Bernardetia sp. MNP-M8: one gene and its partners. The protein of the gene in region 2 interacts with the protein of the main gene of each other region in a pairwise test. Links are inferred from orthologs where the notes say so. Each region holds a gene or a part of one and is shown on either strand. Other genes may lie near its edges. The genes, in order: V9L04_RS10245, rlmB and tsaE.

Region 1 (3,093 bases), 2.0 Mb from region 2 along the record:
ATACTAGAAAAAAGTCTTTGATAAGCTAGTTTTTTAGATTTCTTGTCATTTAGTAAAACTTCAAATTGTGCGATATATCCCTCGTGTCTATTGATGGGATTTATGACAAAGAAAGATTCTAGATTATTTCCTGAGCCGTTTTGATTCCAAACTTGATAATATTCATAATTTCCATTCTTTATAATCTTGAAATGATTGTCCCAAGAATAAGCATCTTGATTAGACATTTCTGACCAGTTTATATCAGAATAATTTATCTTTTTGAGTTCAAAATTAGTTGTATCTCTATTTTCTAGGTTTATTTCTCCTACAAAGCACTTGTAGCGTTTTGTTATCTCAAAACCCACATTTTGATAGACTTTTATAGCCTTTTCATTTTCTGTAATTACTTCTAAAACCGATTTATCAACTTCATGTTGCAGCAAATCTGAAATAGCATATTCATAGATAGAAGGAATAATTTTTTGTCTTCTGTGAGAAGGAATTACGCCTGTTCCTGTATTATAAGCAATTTTTTTTGAGTTTCTTGCATCAATGGCATGAATGATAAAACCAACTAATTTTTCATTATCAAACATTCCATAAGAAAGGCGATAATCTACTTTTGCCGTTTGCCACCTCTGTTTGTAATAAGCTATGTCAGTAGGCATTTTGACAAAATAATTTTCGAAAGAAAGCAAAAAGCATTCTATCAAACTATCAAAACTGATTTCACTTAAATTTTTGATTTCCATAGAAAAATGTTTAATAGTAAATTAATTAGTAATTATTGTTTTCAGTTGTATTATCCTGCATTTTATCATATAAATCACTCGCTAATCAGTTACAAAATCATCTTAAAAACATTCCCTAATTCTTCAATCAAATCAGAAGGAAGCATGGATTCACTAGATTTGTTTTTGGCTGCCAATTCTCCAGCTTTTCCATGTAAAAAAATACCAAGCAACAGACTTTCTTCTGAACTATAACCTTGCGCCAAAAGGGAGGTAAGTATTCCTGTCAGAACATCGCCACTTCCCCCTGTTGCCATTCCAATATCGCCAAAAGAGCTGTGATAAATATCTCCATTTGGCAAAGCTAAAGCTGAAAAAGAACCTTTGAGTAAAATACAAAGTTGATATTCTTTAGCTAAATTTCTTAAAAGTCGGTGTCTTTCTTCGGGTGTTTGTGTTTTTCCAAAAAGACGTTCAAATTCTTTTGGGTGTGGTGTCAAGATTGAATTTTTGGGAACAAAATCTAACCAATCTTTATTCTCATTTTCATAATTTCTGTTTTTAGCCAAAATATTCAGCGCATCAGCATCAATAACGATTGGATAATCAATAGTTTTCAGAATCTGTAAAAATAATTTTTGTGTTTTTTCTTCTGTACCCATTCCACAACCGATTCCGATAGTTTTATAATCTTTCATTTTTTCTATTAACTCATCAGAAAAAGTAGATAAAAATGTCTTATTTTTCTTTTTTTGTTCTTCAAAATCATCTACCAAAATCATTGCTTCTGGAACTGCACTTTGTAATGGGACAATTCCACATTTTGGCGTTCGGATAGACAAAAGACCAATTCCACTTCGAAGAGCAGCCTTTGTTGAAAGCTGTGCAGCTCCTATTTTTCCAAAACTTCCCACAATCAGTAGCGCATGTCCGAAACTTCCTTTGTGTCCTGTTCGTGTACGTGGTTTGTAGATTTGTTTTATTTTTTGAGTAGTGAGCCAGTAGTTTTGAGAATCTAGTTGCTCAATAAAATTCTTATCCAATCCAATATCCAAAACTTCAAAATTTCCTACAAACTCACTGTATTCATCAAAGAAAAAAGAGAGTTTTGGACTTTGAAAAGTGAGTGTATGGGTCGCTTTTATGGTCAGATTTTTATCAAAATGCTGTTCCTTGCTTTGGTTTTCATCAGCAAAAAGTCCTGAAGGAATATCTATCGATAGTACATTTTTGTTAGAATTTTGATTTATAAATTCAATCGTTTTGGCTGCAATCTTTTCAGGAACTCTATTTAATCCATATCCAAAAATTGCATCAATAATCCATTCGTTTTGATTGTTTTGAGAGATAGACAATTTTTTTAAATCTTCTTCTGTCTTTATTTCTACAATCTTTATATTTGAAATTTCTTGTATTCTTTCAAAATTAGCTTCAAAATCTTTACTTCGTTTATCTGAAAAAGCTACTATATACACATTTATTTGGAAAGCAAAGTTTGAGAGAAGTCTAGCAATTACAAGTCCATCGCCACCATTGTTTCCAATTCCACAAAAGACATGAAATTCTGTATTGATTAAACCACTATTAATATTTTGAGCAAAATAATTCTGAATCCAATAAAAAGCCTTCTGTGATGCTTTTTCCATTAAATCTAAAGAAGAAATAGGCTCATTTTTGATGGTTTCTTGGTCGGCTAAAGCCATTTGATTGGCTAATAGAATTTTCATTTTTTGATTAATTTGGCTGTATGGAGGAATAATTTTAGATACTTATTAGTAACTTGATTTATCGAATTGAGTTTTTGATATTAGAAAAAATAATAATAGTCGTAATTTAAAGAATAAATGAATCCAGAAATCAAAATCCTTCCTTCAAAAAAGCTAATTGGTAACTCTTTAAAAATGTCTTTATCAAATAATAAGACAATGGAGTTATGGCAGAGTTTTATGCCTCAGAAAAAAACTATCAAACATACTATTGGAACAGATTTATATTCCATTCAAATTTATAATGAATCATTAGATTTTAAAGATTTTAATCCAAAAACAGAGTTTACAAAATGTGCCATGATTGAAGTAGATTCTTTTGAAGTTATTCCCCAAGGTATGGAAAAAAGAGTTTTGGAAGGTGGACTATACGCTGTATTTTTATATAAAGGTTTGCCCAAAGATTTTCCAAAAATGGCACAATATATTTTTGAAAAATGGTTACCAAACTCAGATTATCAATTAGATAAAAGAGAGCATTTTGAGATTTTGGGAGAAAAATATAATCCAACAGATGAAAGCTCAGAAGAAGAAATTTGGATTCCAATAAAGTTAAAATAATCTGGAAAATTATTTCTTAAAAAGCTGAAAACCCCAAGCAATTACTAAAAAAC
Region 2 (2,930 bases):
TCCCATTCCACCCAAACGAACTCCTAAAACGACATTTTTAGAGTAATTTTGAAGGAGTGGGATTTTTGTTTTTGAACTTTCTGTAAAAGCCATAATTCCTGCCCAAGTGGTATCTATTTCAAATTTGTGTTTTGGAATAATAATCTCACTTAGTTTTGATTTTAAATCTTCAAGAATTAGTTCTGTAGTTTCCAATTTTGTGGTTGTTTCGCCTTCAAAATCCATATTTCTTCCTCCTCCTAAAATAATTCTTCTACCAAAATTTCGGAAATAATAAAAACCTTCATCTAAGTGAAAAGTACCTTTAAAACGTAAATATTTTAAGGGTTTGGTTACCAAAACTTGTCCTCGTCCTGCTTGCAAATCCAAATCTGGAATGAGTTTTTTAGAAAAAGCATTTGTGCAAATGGCTACTTTTGAGGCAGTAAGTTCGATGTCTGGAAAATTTGCATCTTCATTTTGTAAAGGATTTTTGATTTTTACAGATACATTGTTTTTTCCTGCTTTTCCTTCTATTTGTACATCTTCAAAATCTGTTACTTCACAGCCTGTAAAAACAGTAACGCCTCTCTTTTGGACATAATTTAAAAGCGACTTCATCATTTTGCCTGTATGAATCTGTCCCTCAAAGCGATTATAGACAATCCTTCTGACGTGGCGAGCATTAAAGCCAAAGCCTTCTATTAAGCCGTCTTTGGTTTTGAATACATTTTGTCCGTTAAAAATGGGCTGTAAAAGCTGATTTACTTTATCTAACTCATTGATATAAGGAATTTGTTTATCTAAAATAAGCTCATATCCTCCATAATTTTTATAACCTATTTTTTTATCTCCTAAACGAGTACGCAATTTTTCAAGTCCTTGCAAACGATTTGTTACAAGGTCTGTAAGCTCAGTTTCGCTCATCGTTTTTAGGTCGGAAGCAATTTCTGAAAGACTTCCAAAACAAGCAAAACCTGCATTTTTGGTGCTTGCTCCAGTAGGCAAAAAACCTCTTTCCAAAACAGCAATTTTAGCCTTTGGATTTTTTTCGATGAGACTAGTAGCCGTCGAAAGTCCTGTGATGCCAGCACCGACAATAATATAGTCGTACTTTTTAAATGATTTATTTTCCCAAAAACTCCACATGTCAGTTATCAGTTATCAGTAAACAGTTACCAGTAAAATACTAATTTACTGTAACTGTATTTTTATTTTTTAGAAAATTAGCTTTGCTGCTTTTTTAGGTCGTAATTTTTAATTCGTAATTGATTTTTGACGAACTACCTCGTATAAAGCTACACCTGTTGCTACCGAAACATTGAGCGAACCTACTTTTCCCACCATAGGAAGACTAGCTCTTTCATCTACTACTTCTAGCACTTCTTCCGAAATTCCTACTTCTTCTGAACCCATCACAATGGCTAAAGGCATATCTAATTCCAAATCATAAATCTGTTTGTCTGTTTTTTCAGTACAGGCAACTACTTTCAAACCTGATTCTTTCAAAAAATTAACTGCGCCTACCAAACTTCTATATCTACAAATTGGCATGTGCATAAGTGCGCCTGCTGAAGTTTTGACTGCATCTGCACCCATTTGAGCTGTTAAGCGTGTCGGAACTACAATTCCATCTACACCTGTACATTCTGCCGAACGAACAATTGCACCAAAATTTCTAACATCTGTTATTCTATCCAAAATCAAAATCAATGGATTTTTGCCAGCTTCAAAAGCTCCTGCAACGATATTTTCTAAGGGAACAAAATCAATTTCAGAAACAAAAGCAACTACACCTTGATGCGCTTTTCGTGTAACTCTATTCAACTTTTCAACAGGAACTCGCTGAACATAAATGCTTTGCTTTCTTACAAGCTGCATAAGTTCTGTCATTTCTTCACTTTTAAAATCTTTTTCTACTAAAATTTTATCGATAGTTTTATCACTTCTGAGTGCCTCCAAAACAGGATGCCAGCCAAAAATAAAATTAGAAGTAGTTTGTCTTTGATTTCTATTCTGTCTTGAATGAGTATAGTCTTTTTTTTCTTTAAAATTACTTTTCGAATCTTTATAATCGTCGTTTCTGTTGTTATCGTCGCTTGGAGTTTGCATAGTTTTACTTTTTGGGAATTGCTTTTGGTCTAAATGGAATGCAAAAAAACGAATAAAAGCAAAGATTACCTAATTTGAGGATTATATTCTAATTTATTCTAGCAAAGACTTACAAAATTAACGTATTTTCAAAATCAACCATTCCAAAAAAATACCTATTTTTGTGTTTATATATAGACATTTGATTTTAACACAATAAACATATAATTAAAATGGCTCAAGATTCTTCTATTTCAACAGACTTAAAACGTGTTGCTTTGCACGATGTGCATACAGCTTTAGGTGCAAAACTGATTCCTTTTGCTGGTTATGAAATGCCTGTTTGGTATGCTTCTCAAACTACTGAACACCATGCTGTTCGTGAAAAAGTAGGTATGTTTGATGTTTCGCATATGGGCGAGTTTTCTGTAAAAGGTGAAGAAGCTGAGGCTTTTTTACAATATGTAACTTCAAATGATGTGGCTACACTTTATGATGGAAGAGTTCAGTATTCTTGTTTTCCAAATGATAAAGGTGGAATTGTAGATGATTTATTAGTTTATAAGATGGCAGAAAATGATTATTTTTTGGTTGTCAATGCATCTAATATCGAAAAAGATTGGAACTGGCTTATGAAACACAAGCCTGAAAGTGTAGAAATGACAAATATTTCAGATAACATTAGTCTTTTTGCTGTTCAGGGTACAGTGGCTATTGATGCGCTTCAACCTCTTACAAAAGCCAACTTAAAAGAAATCCCCTATTATCATTTCGTAAAAGATACGTTTGCAGGTGTTCCTAATGTAATTATTTCGAATACAGGCTATACAGGTGCAGGTGGTTTTGAAATTTATGTAAAT
Region 3 (3,015 bases), 3.1 Mb from region 2 along the record:
TAACTGATTACTGCTCACTGATAACTGTAAAATCACATTCCTTTCTGTGCTGCTGCAATCAAACTAATATCTTTAAAACGCATATTGAATTTTTTACTCAAGTGTTGGTTTGTCAAACCTCCTTGATAACTATAAACACCTTTTGCAAAACCCATATCAGCATAAATCATTTCTTCGATACTTCCTAGCTCTCCAGCACGCAGCAGCAAAGGAGCAAAAATATTACTTAGTGCATTAGTTGCCGTTCTTGCTACACGAGAAGGAATATTTGGAACACAGTAATGAATGACATCATATTTTTTATAAATTGGCTTATGATGCGAAGTTGTTTCAGAAGTTTCGATACAACCTCCATAATCAATACTGACATCAATAATTATAGAATTTGGTTTCATGCGAGATACCATTTCTTCTGTAACGACAGAAGGTGTTCTTCCGTTTTCTGGACGAATTGCTCCCACTACTACATCAGCTTCTTCTAAAGCTGTTTTTAGAGTTCCCAAATCAAAAATAGAAGTAAAAAGATGGGGCTGCAAAAGATTATATTTTATTCTTCGAAGCATTGGGACACTACTATCAAAAACCTTTACACTTGCGCCAAGTCCTAAGGCTGTTCTGGCTGCATATTCTCCAACTGTTCCCGAACCCAAAACAACTACATTTGTAGGAGCAACACCTGTAATTCCCCCTAAAATAATTCCTTGCCCTTCATTGGCACTACTTAAATATTCGGCTGCAATGAGCATCACTGTACTTCCTGCAATCTCACTCATGGAACGAACAACAGGCAAACCACCTTCTTTGTCTTCAAGCATTTCGTAAGCAATAGCTGTAATTTTTTTACGATTTATGGCGTGCAAATATTCAGGGGTTACATTAGCTAGATGCAAAGTAGAAATTAGCGTTTTTTTGCTTTGCATTTCCTCCAATTCCTTTAAAGTAGGAGGTGCTACTTTCAAAACAATTTCAGATTGAAAAACTTCTTTTGAAGAATATTTTATTTGTGCTCCTGCGTCGCTGTATTCGTGGTCAGTATATTTACATTTTTCGCCTGCACCTGTTTCGATGACTACTTCATGTCCGTTTGCTACCAACAAGCGAACGGCTTCTGGACGCATAGCAACCCTAAACTCATCGTGATTGGTTTCCTTTGGGATTCCAATAGTAAGTTGTTGATTACGCTCACGTACTTTGGCGAGCATTTCTTGAGGTTGATAATATTCGTACTGTTGTACTAATTTTTTGATGGCATCATCTTGAGTCATAAGCTACGCACAGTTAAAATCCGTGAATTGGTAGTTTGATTTACTTCTATATCTATTTGCAAATAGTGTTCTGGCAAAAAAGGTTCTATTTTAGAAGCCCATTCTATAAAACAATAATTTCCATTTTCTTCTGCTTTTTCAAAATATTCTTCTATTCCTAACTCTAAAACTTCATTAGGGTTATTGATTCTATAAAAATCACAGTGATAGATGATTTTTGATTCTTGATTATCATAATTTCCTTCATACTCATTTATGAGTGCAAAAGTAGGGCTACTAACAGTTTCTTTTACACCTAACTCTTTGCAAACAGCTTTTGTAAAAGTAGTTTTTCCAGCTCCTAAATCACCTTCTAATATCCAAATACGCTTGTTTAGTTTGTTAGCTAAATCAATAACCTTTTGAGCTACTTGTGGTAGTTCAGCAATAGATTTACATTCAAATTGTGTAGAATGGGAAGAAGAATTAGATAAAGAGCTAGTCATTTTTTAAGAAAAAGTAGAACAAAAACAAGTTAGAGTTAAATTTTTATCGAAGATACGCAGAATTTGAGAATTTTTGATAGAATCTCAATGAAATTTCTAATTCAATTTAAAACTAATTGTCTCTAACAGTTTAAAAATACCCATTTATACGTATAGCATTTTTTTTGTATTTTACTTAACTTTATTGACAAATAAAAAACTATTTACCTTTTTAATTTTTCCAATTTATCAATCAAAATTATTTTAATTATGAAATCACATCATTTTTTATTTACATTAAAAGGAATTTTCTTTTCCTTTATTTTGCTCTCATTTATTGTAGGCTGTTCTAAAAAGGACGAAGAAGAAGAAACTCCAAAAGTTCCCACACCCGATTTTTCATTTACTCCTGTTAGTCCAAAAGTAGATGAGGCTGTTACATTCAACAATACAAGTACAAACGCAACTACTTTTGTTTGGTCAGCAGAAGGCACAGATTTTAATTCTACTGACAAAAATCCGACATTTACTTTTACAGAAGTGGGTGATTTTGATGTAAAATTAGTTGCCACAGGAGAAGGAGGAAGTAAAGAAATTATTAAGCAAGTTAGTGTTGCACCAGCAGACAATACTACTCCAGCATCTATTGCAGCATTTAGCTTTTCTCCTACTACTCCACAAACAGGACAAGAAGTAAGTTTTACAAATGAGAGTACAAATGCAACTTCTTATCAGTGGTCAGCAGAAGGAACGAGTTTTAGTTCCACAGAGGAAAATCCAAAATTTACTTTTGATACAGCAGGAGATATTAATGTAAAACTTGTAGCCACAGGAGAAGGTGGTACAAACGAAACTATCAAGAAAATTACGATAAGTGAAGCCACACAAACTCCACCTGTCGCAGCCTTTAGTTTTTCTCCAACTACTCCACAAACAGGACAAGAGGTAAGTTTTACAAATGAAAGTACAAATGCAACTTCTTACCAGTGGTCAGCAGAAGGAACAAGTTTTAGCTCAACAGAAGAAAACCCTAAATTTACTTTTGATACAGCAGGAGAAATTAATGTAAAACTTGTAGCTACTGGAGAAGGAGGAACAAATGAAACCATCCAAAAAGTTACTGTAACAGCATCTACACCAGCTCCTGTGGCAGCATTTAGCTTTACACCAGAAAACCCAAAGGCAGGAGAAGAAGTGACTTTCATAAATGAAAGTACAAATGCAACTTCTTATCAGTGGTCAGCAGAAGGTACAAGTTTCAGTTCTACAGAAGAAAATCCAAAATT

The links.
Region 1: the proteins of rlmB (region 2) and V9L04_RS10245 interact in binary tests that used the Escherichia coli proteins (3 or more experiments, as listed by UniProt). The link is inferred for Bernardetia sp. MNP-M8 from one-to-one orthologs.
Region 3: the proteins of rlmB (region 2) and tsaE interact in binary tests that used the Escherichia coli proteins (3 or more experiments, as listed by UniProt). The link is inferred for Bernardetia sp. MNP-M8 from one-to-one orthologs.

The regions. Positions count from the first base shown.
Region 1 is NZ_CP147012.1:2,471,335-2,474,427, forward strand. What follows is about bases 133-3,061. They hold V9L04_RS10245 (NAD(P)H-hydrate dehydratase), read right to left. Parts: upstream 2,441-3,061; coding sequence 824-2,440; downstream 133-823. Other genes in these bases: V9L04_RS10240 (GNAT family N-acetyltransferase), read right to left, coding at 133-734; V9L04_RS10250 (GyrI-like domain-containing protein), read left to right, coding at 2,558-3,040; V9L04_RS10255 (hypothetical protein), read right to left, coding at 3,050-3,061. Outside these bases: more of V9L04_RS10240, read right to left, coding at 1-132; more of V9L04_RS10255, read right to left, coding at 3,062-3,093. UniProt on the Escherichia coli protein: Bifunctional enzyme that catalyzes the epimerization of the S- and R-forms of NAD(P)HX and the dehydration of the S-form of NAD(P)HX at the expense of ADP, which is converted to AMP.
Region 2 is NZ_CP147012.1:4,436,251-4,439,180, reverse strand. What follows is about bases 165-2,930. They hold rlmB (23S rRNA (guanosine(2251)-2'-O)-methyltransferase RlmB), read right to left. Parts: upstream 2,092-2,930; coding sequence 1,237-2,091; downstream 165-1,236. Other genes in these bases: gcvT (glycine cleavage system aminomethyltransferase GcvT), read left to right, coding at 2,304-2,930; V9L04_RS17945 (FAD-dependent oxidoreductase), read right to left, coding at 165-1,128. Also shown: more of V9L04_RS17945, read right to left, coding at 1-164. UniProt on the Escherichia coli protein: Specifically methylates the ribose of guanosine 2251 in 23S rRNA.
Region 3 is NZ_CP147012.1:1,306,151-1,309,165, forward strand. The notes cover bases 7-2,857. They hold tsaE (tRNA (adenosine(37)-N6)-threonylcarbamoyltransferase complex ATPase subunit type 1 TsaE), read right to left. Parts: upstream 1,751-2,857; coding sequence 1,262-1,750; downstream 7-1,261. Other genes in these bases: V9L04_RS05470 (alanine dehydrogenase), read right to left, coding at 33-1,265; V9L04_RS05480 (PKD domain-containing protein), read left to right, coding at 2,000-2,857. Also shown: more of V9L04_RS05480, read left to right, coding at 2,858-3,015. UniProt on the Escherichia coli protein: Required for the formation of a threonylcarbamoyl group on adenosine at position 37 (t(6)A37) in tRNAs that read codons beginning with adenine.